2 regions of the Paenibacillus sp. FSL M7-0134 genome follow, and region 2 is predicted to be linked to the other one. Evidence: a T-box and tRNA genes for the amino acid it is inferred to sense, from the RefSeq annotation. Region 2 holds a T-box; the other holds one or more tRNA genes.

Region 1 (6,207 bases), 1.2 Mb from region 2:
AAATGATAAACGTGTCTTCCCTTATCCGTTAAACTAAAGTAAATCTCCTTACGATTGCTGTTCAGTTGACTTCTCATAATGAAGCCCATTTCCAGCAGCTTTGCACTAATTTTAGTAATGCTAGCTTTGGACAACCCCATCTTCTCCACAATCCCGGTATGATTTATCGGTTCATAATCACCAATGCAATCAATAACGTGTACACTAGTAATATTGTTGGAGAGCATGTCAATCTGGTACTTTCTGGCCTGTTGCCGAAACGAGTTAAATTCTTGTTCAGTATACAGCTCATTCAGATGTAGCATTTTAATATATTGCTCGTAAAGATGACCTTTAAAATGATTTTGAAACTCCAATTTCCCAATCTCCCCTCTCTTGTAGTAGTTGCAGACCAAGTTCAGTGTCACCATTAGATTATTTTTTGTTCACTAGTGAACAAAATTATATTAACACAATTGATATTGATAATCAATATCAATTGTGTTAAATGTGACGCAATTTTGGAGGCGCTTTTCATGGGTTTGTTGTCATTGTCATCGGCCTCATGCTGTGTTTTGACTAGGGCACGTCCCGGAAATGGTTTTGCCTACCTCTGATCAATTCGGCAGCACCCGGATGGATATGGTAACCGAAGCCAAGTCCAATACCGTTGCCTATGAACGTCATGGTACACCTGCCACAGACCGGGGTCGCTACCGTAAAAAGAGGACAAAGGTGGTGCTTGGCCGAGCTGTTTTAAAGCCGTACCGCAGCGTTTGAGTACGCTATCGTGAGCATGTATGGCAATGAATAATCCGTCAGTTACCTGTGTCTGGATATGTTATGGGGCCAAAGAGTATACCAAAAACTGTGGTTTTTGCTGGTGAATCCGAACAGGCGATGCTCCATTCTAGCCAGCACCGATCTGACACTGGAGGCGACCTAGATCATCGAACTTTATACCGCCCGGTTCAAAATAAATGCACCTTCTGGGCGCTAAAGCAATCCATCGGCGGATTCAGCTACCACTTTTGTAGCAAATCCATTCCGAAGCTCAACCGGTATTTGAAAAAAGGATCGGGTTCACCCTCTGGAGTTGTTGGAAGAGGAGAAAGCGCAACGGGACATCCGCCTAACTGTAAAGATGAGAATGGTAAACGATAACCAAAATGGATCCCTACGGGGCTTAAGATAAAAGGAACCAAGAAAAGAGCCGAAATCTTGCTTCAGGAAGCCAGGAAGAATTATCATATGGAAGGACAAGCACTCGCGGTTGAAAACGAAGATATGCTGTAAGAGTAAAAGCGGCTACTCCATCCGGTAATAGCAAAAGGCTGTTCGCAGACTTTATGCTTCAATGGCTAGAGATGATGAAAAACAGTATCGGGCTTATCTCATCTCCTATATCTCCTATTCCGACACTGTAAAAGGCCGCGTAGATCCTTTTTCCGAGAGAAAGGGATGTATTGCTTGATGATTTAACTACAGAGGATTTTCAGACCTTGTATACCCATGAAATGAATGTGCAAGGTGTCAGCGCCAATACCGTTATTCATTACCACGCGAACATTTGCAGAGCCCTTCAGTATGCCGTGAAAATAAAGCTGATTGTGGCGAATCTCCCTGACTTAGTTGAAAGCCCAAAAAAGAACAATTACGTCGTGAGCTTCTACAATGCCGAGGAGCTGAATCAACTCCTCGCAGTAATTCGAGGCGAAAGAATTGAAATTGAAAAGGACCGAACCAAGAATAAAGCCAGTCGCCGTATACTGCCACTGGTGGACACGTTCTATGAGCTTCTGATTCGTATGAAGAAATAACAGGAATCCTATCGCTTATCTTCTGACAATTCTTATTGTCTTGAATACCTGGAGTATATTTATGTAGATGTATTAGGGGTAAGCATGAAAGAAGTTCAGGAATGGTTAGGCCACAGCGATTATGCAACAACGGCAAATATTTATTCGCATTTCGAATACAACTCAAAGGTGTCTTCAGCTCAAGCAATGAGTGGGGTACTAAAGCTCAAATAAAAAAAGCCCACTAGAGATTATCTCTAATGAACTCTTTTAGTTAATACCGGCGAGAGGACTCGAACCTCCACGGTTTCCCACTCGATTTTGAGTCGAGCGCGTCTGCCATTCCGCCACGCCGGCATATTCAATTATGGAGGCGCCACCCAGATTTGAACTGGGGAATAAAGCTTTTGCAGAGCTTTGCCTTACCACTTGGCTATGGCGCCAGAGTGTAACAAAGCGGACGACGGGAATCGAACCCGCGACCCTCGCCTTGGCAAGGCGATGCTCTACCGCTGAGCCACGTCCGCATAAAGATGGCTGGGGATATAGGATTTGAACCTATGCATGACGGAGTCAAAGTCCGTTGCCTTACCGCTTGGCTAATCCCCAATAAGTAAAGGGCGGCCGATGGGGCTTGAACCCACGAATGCCGGAGTCACAGTCCGGTGCGTTAACCACTTCGCCACGACCGCCGCAAGTAATGAATAATTGGCAGGGGCAGCAGGAATTGAACCCACACCAACGGTTTTGGAGACCGTTGTTCTACCTTTAAACTATGCCCCTATAAAACTGGTGGAGGATGATGGATTCGAACCACCGAACCCGTAAGGGAGCAGATTTACAGTCTGATGCGTTTGGCCACTTCGCTAATCCTCCAAAAATGGTGCCGGCGAGAGGACTTGAACCCCCAACCTACTGATTACAAGTCAGTTGCTCTACCAGTTGAGCTACACCGGCACATAAAATATTCAATTAAAAGTGGCTCGGGACGGAATCGAACCGCCGACACGAGGATTTTCAGTCCTCTGCTCTACCGACTGAGCTACCGAGCCTTATTATAAGGCTCTTCATTAAACGTTGTATTACTAATGGCGGAACTGACGGGATTCGAACCCGCGATCTCCTGCGTGACAGGCAGGCATGTTAGGCCTCTACACCACAGTTCCATAATAAATTTTAATTGGTTGCGGGGGCAGGATTTGAACCTGCGACCTTCGGGTTATGAGCCCGACGAGCTACCGAACTGCTCCACCCCGCGACAATAATAAATATTTAATTTTCAAATGGTGGAGGCTGAGGGGCTCGAACCCCCGACCCTCTGCTTGTAAGGCAGATGCTCTCCCAGCTGAGCTAAGCCTCCACAATTAAGCACTTCTCATATTATACCATAATGAACTTTTTATTGCAAGTTCTTTTATGATATTTTTTATGACCCGTAGGGGATTCGAACCCCTGTTACCTCCGTGAAAGGGAGGTGTCTTAACCCCTTGACCAACGGGCCATGCAATAAAATAATTATGGCGGAGAGAGAGGGATTCGAACCCTCGAGACGCTTTTGGCGCCTACACGATTTCCAATCGTGCTCCTTCGGCCAACTCGGACACCTCTCCATATGGCTCCCCGAACAGGACTCGAACCTGTGACAACTCGATTAACAGTCGAGTGCTCTACCAACTGAGCTATCAGGGAATATTAAGCATTTGTTTCAAGGTTACACCCTGAAAACTGGATCCGAAACTCATTGCGTTTTATTTTTAGGATAAGCCCTCGACCGATTAGTATTGGTCAGCTCCATGCATTACTGCACTTCCACCCCCAACCTATCTACCTCGTCGTCTTCAAGGGGTCTTACATACTGGGAAATCTCATCTTGAGGGGGGCTTCACGCTTAGATGCTTTCAGCGCTTATCCCTTCCGTACATAGCTACCCAGCGGTGCTCCTGGCGGAACAACTGGTACACCAGCGGTACGTCCATCCCGGTCCTCTCGTACTAAGGACAGCTCCTCTCAAATTTCCTACGCCCACGACAGATAGGGACCGAACTGTCTCACGACGTTCTGAACCCAGCTCGCGTACCGCTTTAATGGGCGAACAGCCCAACCCTTGGGACCTACTTCAGCCCCAGGATGCGATGAGCCGACATCGAGGTGCCAAACCTCCCCGTCGATGTGGACTCTTGGGGGAGATAAGCCTGTTATCCCCAGGGTAGCTTTTATCCGTTGAGCGATGGCCCTTCCATGCGGTACCACCGGATCACTAAGCCCGACTTTCGTCCCTGCTCGACTTGTAGGTCTCGCAGTCAAGCTCCCTTCTGCCTTTGCACTCTTCGAATGATTTCCAACCATTCTGAGGGAACCTTGGGGCGCCTCCGTTACTCTTTAGGAGGCGACCGCCCCAGTCAAACTGCCCACCTGACACTGTCCTCGCACCGGATCACGGTACCAAGTTAGAACCTAGATACGATCAGGGTGGTATCCCAAGGATGCCTCCCTTCAAGCTGGCGCTCAAAGTTCTACGGCTCCCACCTATCCTGTACAGATCGTACCCAAATTCAATATCAAGCTGCAGTAAAGCTCCATGGGGTCTTTCCGTCTTGTCGCGGGTAACCTGCATCTTCACAGGTATTAAAATTTCACCGGATCTCTCGTTGAGACAGCGCCCAAGTCGTTACGCCATTCGTGCGGGTCAGAATTTACCTGACAAGGAATTTCGCTACCTTAGGACCGTTATAGTTACGGCCGCCGTTTACTGGGGCTTCGGTTCATAGCTTCGCCCGAAGGCTTACCACTCCCCTTAACCTTCCAGCACCGGGCAGGCGTCAGCCCGTATACTTCGCCTTGCGGCTTCGCACAGACCTGTGTTTTTGCTAAACAGTCGCTTGGGCCTTTTCACTGCGGCCCCCTCGGGCTATTCACCCTACCGAGGCACCCCTTCTCCCGAAGTTACGGGGTCATTTTGCCGAGTTCCTTAACGAGAGTTCTTCCGCGCGCCTTAGAATTCTCTTCTCGCCTACCTGTGTCGGTTTGCGGTACGGGCACCTTCTCCTGGCTAGAGGCTTTTCTTGGCAGTCTGAGATCATGACCTTCGCTACTATAATTTTCGCTCCCCATCACAGCCCAGCCTTAACGATGTGCGGATTTGCCTACACACCAGCCTCACTGCTTAGACGGACATCCATCAGTCCGCGTCACTACCCTACTGCGTCACCCCATTGCTCATAACGGATTACGGTGGTACAGGAATTTCGACCTGTTGTCCTTCGACTACGCCTATCGGCCTCGCCTTAGGTCCCGACTTACCCTGAGCGGACGAACCTTCCTCAGGAACCCTTAGGCTTTCGGCGGATCTGATTCTCACAGATCTTTTCGTTACTCATACCGGCATTCTCACTTGAATGCAGTCCAGCGCTCCTTACGGTACACCTTCAACCCGCATTCAACGCTCCCCTACCCCTGATGCATTGCATCAAGCCATAGCTTCGGTGGTGTGTTTAGCCCCGTTACATTTTCGGCGCAGAGTCACTCGACCAGTGAGCTATTACGCACTCTTTCAATGGTGGCTGCTTCTAAGCCAACATCCTGGTTGTCTGTGCAACTCCACATCCTTTCCCACTTAACACACACTTGGGGACCTTAGCTGATGGTCTGGGCTGTTTCCCTTTCGACAATGGATCTTAGCACTCACTGTCTGACTCCCGGAACTAAATCTATGGCATTCGGAGTTTGACTGAGCTTGGTAACCCTTGCGGGCCCCGCACCCAATCAGTGCTCTACCTCCACGATTCTATTTCCGAGGCTAGCCCTAAAGCTATTTCGGGGAGAACCAGCTATCTCCGGGTTCGATTGGAATTTCTCCGCTACCCCCACCTCATCCCCGCATTTTTCAACATGCGTGGGTTCGGGCCTCCAGTGCGTGTTACCGCACCTTCACCCTGGACAGGGGTAGATCACCCGGTTTCGGGTCTACGTCCACGTACTCAAGATCGCCCTATTCAGACTCGCTTTCGCTGCGGCTTCAGCTCTTCACCTTAACCTTGCACGGGAACGTAACTCGCCGGTTCATTCTACAAAAGGCACGCCATCACCCATAGATCGGGCTCTGACTTCTTGTAAGCACACGGTTTCAGGATCTATTTCACTCCCCTTCCGGGGTGCTTTTCACCTTTCCCTCACGGTACTGCTTCACTATCGGTCGCCAGGGAGTATTTAGCCTTGGCAGATGGTCCTGCCGGATTCATACGGGGTTTCACGTGCCCCGCACTACTCGGGATCCGTCTCGGAGAGAACAAGTTTTGAACTACAGGGCTTTTACCTTCTCTGGCGGGCCTTTCCAGACCTCTTCATCTAACCGGTTCCTTTGTAACTCCATGTGAGACGTCCCACAACCCCAAGGAGCAAGCTCCTTGGTTTGGGCTAATCCGCGTTCGCT
Region 2 (6,207 bases):
GTAACCAACCCATACACCCAGCGTGACGTCAGGTGTAAAGCCCTCGAACCAAACATCAGTGTAGGATTGCGTAGTGCCTGTCTTGCCGGCAATCGGAATCTTGCCGGATTGATCAAAGTTCCGCTTCACCAGTCTGCCTGTGCCTTCCGACACGGCTGTACGCAACATATCTGTCATCAGGTAGGCGGTTTGCGGTGAGAAGGCCTGCACAGGATTAGCCTGATGCTTATATACAATATTGCCTTGCGAATCCACAATCTTTTCGATCATATAGGCGTCATTAAACACACCGCCATTTGGAATGGCTCCATATGCATTCGTGAGTTCCTCGACGGTCACCCCATGGGCCAAGCCGCCAAGTACACCCGTTTGGGCGTTGTTATCACTGGATTCCAAGGTGGTGATACCCAGTTTTTTAGCAAAAGCCCAAGCATTGCTAATCCCTACTTTTTCGTTAAACAGCTTGAGTGCTATCGTATTTAGCGATTGATTCAGTGCATAACGCGCCGTAACCAATCCTTGATAGCGGTTGTTAGCATTTTTCGGAATGTGATATCCATTACTGCCATCTTTCAAAATAATAGGGGCATCATCCACGATACTACCAGGCTGCACAAGACCGCTGTCCAATGCAGGGAGATAGGCAGCAATCGGTTTCATTGCCGAACCTGGCTGACGTACCATCTGCGTGGCATAATTCATCTGCTCCTTTTGGAAGTCCCGACCTTCCATCATTCCAAGAATGGCGCCTGTTTTATGCTGAATCAGAATAGCCGCTGCTTGTTCGTCACCCTTGGTTTTACTAGTGGCAGAGAAGTTGTTTTTATTTTCTGCAATTTGACGCATAGATTTGTAGACGCTCTTATCAATGGTGGTGTACACCATATAACCGCCTGTGCGAAGCTGCTGTTCAGCTTCTTTGAGTAAATCGTTATCGTCCTTGGTCTTGGCATCTGCACTGGCATTAGCTGCTTGACCCGGATTGGTGACAGACATGAGTGCCTGCGCAGCCTGTCGTTCTGTTTCCATCATAAGGTATGGATAGGTGTTATAAGCTTTAACAGTGCGTGGTGCGAGAGATTTTTTGATATCAAAAGCCATCGCTTCATCATACTGTGCTTTATTGATTTTGTTCTCCTCCAGCATTCGACTGAGCACCAGGTGCTGGCGGTTGATGGCTCTTTTAAAGCCAGCTTCATTAAACTCGCCCTTACCGTTGTAAGCAGAATAAGAAGAAGGAAGCTGTGGCAAACCTGCCAGATAGGCGGCCTGGGCTACATTAATCTCGTTCAGATCATTCTCATTAAAAATACCTTTGGCCGCTGCTTTAATGCCAAAGACGTTGTAACCGCTTGAACCGTTACCAAAAGGTACTTTATTGAGATAGGCCGTAATAATTTGTTGCTTGCTCAGGAAGCGCTCAAGGCGCAGAGACAGCAAAATTTCTTTGACCTTGCGGTCATCCGTGCGATCGAGATTTAGAAAGACACGACGCGCAAGCTGCTGGGTGAGGGTACTACCCCCGGTTTGTACGGATTCATGCAGCGCCTTTTGCTTCACAGCACGCAGCGTTCCCGACAAATCGACACCTTTATGCTCATAAAAATGATTATCTTCAATGGCAATGACTGCGTCAATGACGAGTTGTGGAATCTCCTTAAACGTGACAGGTCTTCGATCTTCTTCTGTCCGAAGTTGTCCGATGGGAGAGCCATCATTGAAATAAGCGAAGCCTGTAATTGCATTCTTATCTACTTCCTGTAGGATCATGGATCTGGAACGCACGGGTTCGCTTTTTACAATAGAAGCAACATAGCCAGCGGCGGCCCCCCCTGCAAATAGTGCCCCCATAAAACCGATGATGATGACCCACTTTATGACACGGCCGAGCCTTCGCATGGTTGTCCTCAAGCGGGAAGGCTTTGGCGCTGATACATTGTTTTTTTCTTCAACCATTAAGTCTTCCTCCTTTATAACAGCCATTATTATAGCATAAAATTACAAAATGAACCCATATGCTAAAAAGCCTGTCTTTTGGTGTCGTTGACTACATAAAAGCAGTGTGTTATAAATAGGTCAAAGTAAATATCGTGAAAAGCAGAGAAAGACTTCAGTAGAAGGCGGAATCACGTTGTGCAGAGAGCCGATGGGTGGTGTGAATCGGTAGCGTCCCTCCTTTGAATTACCGTCTGGAGCTGTCTGGATGAATGGAAAGCATTTGCAGGTTTGCGAAGCTACCATAGTAATCCAGTACCGGGTGTAGGCCCGTTATAGGAATGAAGTGAAAGAAATGTCTGTCTTTGACATGCGTTTCTTTAATTAGGGTGGTAACGCGAGTAGCTCCTTCTCGTCCCTTGGGATGAAAGGGGCTTTTTGGTTTGTCTAATATGTAATATTTTGGATGAAAAATAGGAGGTATACAGGATGAAGTGGGAAGAATTGAAGCCGGAGCAACAGGTAGAGGTCGAGCGACAGCTAGAGGTGATACAGCGGGGTGTGGCGGAAATTGTACCGGAGGATGAGCTGAAGCGTAAGGTAATTAAATCGGTCGTTAGCGGCGAGCCGCTCAAAATTAAGCTGGGTCTTGATCCATCTGCGCCCGACATTCACATCGGACATACGGTTGTTATGCACAAACTGCGCCAGTTCCAGGAATTAGGCCATCAAGTGCAACTGATTATCGGAGATTTTACAGGCAGAATTGGTGATCCGACAGGTAAATCGGAGACTCGTAAGCAACTGACTGAGGAAGATGTACAGCGTAATGCACAAACGTACAAGGAACAAATTTTTAAAATTCTCGATCCTGAAAAAACAAAGGTATTCTACAATTCCGAATGGTTAGGGCCAATGTCTTTTGCTGATGTAGTAACCCTGTCGGCCAAAGTAACGGTTGCCCGTATGTTGGAACGAGATGATTTTACAAAAAGGTACCAAAACGGATTGCCGATCAGCATCCATGAGTTCTTTTACCCGCTGATGCAGGGCATGGATTCCGTGGCTCTCCAAAGCGATATTGAATTGGGGGGGACGGATCAGAAGTTTAATCTGCTGATGGGCAGAACCCTGCAAAAAGAATACGGAGTTGAGCCGCAGGCTACTATTACATTACCATTGCTTGAAGGGCTGGATGGCGTCCAGAAGATGAGCAAAAGTTTGGGGAACTACATTGGTGTTGATGAGGAGCCGAACGAAATATACGGGAAATCCATGTCCGTTCCTGACGAGCTGATGCTGAAATATTTTGAGCTTGCAACGGATATCAACAACGAGGAGCTGGCAGAGCTGGCGAAAGGTGTTAAGGACGGCTCAGTACATCCACGTGATGCCAAAATGAAGCTGGCTGGAACGTTAGTGCGCATGTACCACGGTGAAGAAGCAGAGGAAGCAGCAAAGCAGCATTTTGTGACCGTATTCCAGCAACGTGCGCTGCCTGACGATATTGAAGAGTTCACCTTGACGGCTGATCAGTTAGAAGAAGGTGGCATTCGTGTAATCCAGTTGCTGACTCATCTGGGCTTTGCAGCATCTAATGGTGAAGCCAAGCGCAGTATTCAGCAGGGTTCGGTCAAAATTAACGAAGAGAAATGGACCGATGTGAACGAAGCATACACGCCGAAGGAAGGCGACATTGTGCAGGTAGGTAAACGGAAATTTGCTAAAATCAAGCTTGGATAATGAAAATATATTCAAAAGCAGCACTGAGATTGTATCGATCTCAGCGTTGCTTTTTTATTTCTGCCAAGTGAAAAGTCATGGTAAACTTAGCACAAATAATCAAACATGTAGGTAAAGAGTTATACATAATGAAAACGTGGGTTGCACAATTTGGGTGTAGGATAGATAACCAAAACAATTACAAGTGCGGGGAAGGATTATATGGACTATTTTAAACGAATTCAGTGTGCGATTGAGTTTATTGAATTGAATCTCCGGGAGGATTTAAAAATTGCCGAGATTGCTTCACAGGCCTGTTTTTCAGCTTTTCATTTCCAACGGGTTTTTCTGGCCATTTCGGGTTTTACGGTTCAACAATATATAAGAAGGAGAAGATTGTCCGAGGCGGCTGAACAGCTAAAACAATCCAATCAAAAAGTGTTGGACATTGCTATTGAGTATCAGTACAACTCACAAGAAGCTTTTACCCGCGCTTTTGAAAAGAATTTTGGGATCACCCCTGGGAAGTATCGTAACGGTGATATCGAGTTTCCTGCGCAAAGTAAAATCAATTTTCTGGATTACCAAAAAAATAAGATGGGGGATTTGGATGTGAATAAGCCGGTGATATTGCAGCTCGAAACAGTTAAAATTGTAGGATATGAATATAAAACAAATCTGAATAATGAGCAGCACTATAAAGAAATTCCAGGGTTTTATGGGCACTTTGGAGCAAATGAATATTTTATGTTTATCCCGAACAAAATTGCACCGGGAATGTCATATGGGGTTGCCTGTCGATTTGAAGACAACGGTGCATTTTCATTTGTGGTGGGCGAGGCAGTTGAAGAAGAGTCAAAAGAACTGGCAGAGGGTTTCGTATATATGGAGATTCCAGCAGGGAAGTATGCTGAGTTTGACGCTTCGGGTTCAGATGGACGGGTTCAGAATATACGAGACTTTATCTATGGCACATGGCTTCCTAATTCTAATTTTGAACGGAGGGAGGGGCCTGATTTTGAAATTACGGACGTGATGAATTCCTCCTATCCAGATCACTTGAGTATGAAGGTATACATCCCCATTGAATAAAACCCTCAGGCTCGATGCATAGGGAATATAAAAAAAGCACCCGAATAAATTCGGGTGCTTTTTGGTGCTAATACAAGGATTAGCGGTTGTAGAATTCGACGATTTGTTTTTCATCGATATCTTGGGACAATTCGCCACGCTCAGGCAAACGAATGAATTTACCTTCCAGAGCTGCGTCATTGTACTCCAGGTAAGCTGCCAAGTGGTTGCGGTTTTCCAAAGCTTCTTTAATGGAAGACAGGGAACGACTTCTTTCACGAAGACCGATCACGTCGCCAAGACTTACTTGGTAAGAAGCGATGTCAACTTTTTTACCGTTCACAGTAACGTGACCGTGAGCTACCAATTGACGTGCGCCTGCACGGGAATTAGCAAAGCCAAGACGGAACACAAGGTTGTCCAGGCGGCTTTCCAGCAAGAACATAAAGTTTTCACCAGCGATACCGTGCATGTGTTGAGCTTTGTTGAACAGGGTACGGAATTGTTTTTCACCCAAGCCGTACATGTGACGCAGCTTTTGTTTCTCTTGAAGCTGCATACCGTAGTTGCTGATTTTTCTCCGTTGGTTTGCACCATGTTGTCCCGGAGGGAAAGGGCGTTTCAATTCTTTACCTGTGCCGCTCAGGGAAATACCGAGACGACGGCTCAATTTAAATTTAGGACCAGTGTAACGTGCCATTATAGAGTTAACTCCTTCATAATTAAAATTTGAGTTGGGGCTCTCTTTGCGCTCCAATTTGTTCGGCGCTACCAATTAAGGTAAGACGCACTACTGACAGAAAAGTTCAGCCGCTGTCCTGTCAGCAACAAAAAAGATGAGGGTGACACAAACTGTTACGCCCAAAATTTAAGATCCGCACAGTAGATAGTTCTGCCGTACAGTCTTTTTCATTAATATATACTATATGTAAGAGTGGGTCAATGTCAAGAAAAGAAAAAGAATGAAAACGTCAGAATTTGTCGATAGGGCTTAAGAACTAAAAAAGTGGGACGAATTTCTGAAAAATGGATGCAAATTTCTAGAGTTGAGAGTAAAATAGATCATATTATGAGCTATAGTGGTGTATAGCCGCTGTCTTGGTACAGCTAATTTTGCTGTGAAGGAGCGCCTTAATATGTCGGAATTTTCAACAACGGATCAGCAAATGCTTGACAGTAAAACAGTCCAGGCTGGCGGTGCTCCGCTGTTTGATGATAAAGGATATACGTCTTTTGCCTGGCTCCAGAACATGGATATGACACCCTATGATTTCCCCTATATTAACCAGCTGCTTGTCCAAGGATATCGGAGTTGGTTACAGCAGAGCAATGGTATATCCTGGATTAACGAAGAATATACTGCTGTTTTTAATTTTATAGGTGTTCGTGTTGCTGGTAGGGAAGAAGATGATGACGAGGATTTGGATTTGGTCGAACGTTGTTGCATATCTAGAGAGATGGAAGTGAGTCAGCGCAAAC

The links. A T-box is a leader RNA that pairs with one kind of tRNA and senses whether it is charged. The one in region 2 lies ahead of tyrS (tyrosine--tRNA ligase), so its partner is inferred to be a tRNA-Tyr.
Region 1: it encodes a tRNA-Tyr, which carries the amino acid that the T-box ahead of tyrS (tyrosine--tRNA ligase) is inferred to sense. The anticodon was not compared.

What each region holds. Positions count from the first base shown of each region.
Region 1 is NZ_JBBOXV010000001.1:1,570,010-1,576,216, reverse strand. Features, by position in the region: gene NSQ58_RS06965 (MarR family transcriptional regulator) at 1-356, opposite strand, end outside; gene NSQ58_RS06960 (hypothetical protein) at 577-759, shown strand; gene NSQ58_RS06955 (hypothetical protein) at 1,446-1,799, shown strand; gene NSQ58_RS06950 (recombinase) at 1,884-2,012, shown strand; tRNA gene NSQ58_RS06945 (tRNA-Leu) at 2,057-2,135, opposite strand; tRNA gene NSQ58_RS06940 (tRNA-Cys) at 2,147-2,221, opposite strand; tRNA gene NSQ58_RS06935 (tRNA-Gly) at 2,234-2,305, opposite strand; tRNA gene NSQ58_RS06930 (tRNA-Gln) at 2,313-2,387, opposite strand; tRNA gene NSQ58_RS06925 (tRNA-His) at 2,398-2,470, opposite strand; tRNA gene NSQ58_RS06920 (tRNA-Trp) at 2,488-2,561, opposite strand; tRNA gene NSQ58_RS06915 (tRNA-Tyr) at 2,569-2,654, opposite strand; tRNA gene NSQ58_RS06910 (tRNA-Thr) at 2,660-2,735, opposite strand; tRNA gene NSQ58_RS06905 (tRNA-Phe) at 2,758-2,830, opposite strand; tRNA gene NSQ58_RS06900 (tRNA-Asp) at 2,868-2,944, opposite strand; tRNA gene NSQ58_RS06895 (tRNA-Met) at 2,960-3,036, opposite strand; tRNA gene NSQ58_RS06890 (tRNA-Val) at 3,063-3,138, opposite strand; tRNA gene NSQ58_RS06885 (tRNA-Glu) at 3,208-3,279, opposite strand; tRNA gene NSQ58_RS06880 (tRNA-Ser) at 3,297-3,388, opposite strand; tRNA gene NSQ58_RS06875 (tRNA-Asn) at 3,392-3,467, opposite strand; rRNA gene NSQ58_RS06870 (23S ribosomal RNA) at 3,534-6,207, opposite strand, start outside.
Region 2 is NZ_JBBOXV010000001.1:2,816,560-2,822,766, forward strand. Features, by position in the region: gene NSQ58_RS12525 (penicillin-binding protein 1A) at 1-1,956, opposite strand, end outside; T-box leader at 2,092-2,358, shown strand; gene tyrS (tyrosine--tRNA ligase) at 2,425-3,678, shown strand; gene NSQ58_RS12535 (AraC family transcriptional regulator) at 3,880-4,749, shown strand; gene rpsD (30S ribosomal protein S4) at 4,829-5,428, opposite strand; gene NSQ58_RS12545 (sensor domain-containing diguanylate cyclase) at 5,865-6,207, shown strand, end outside.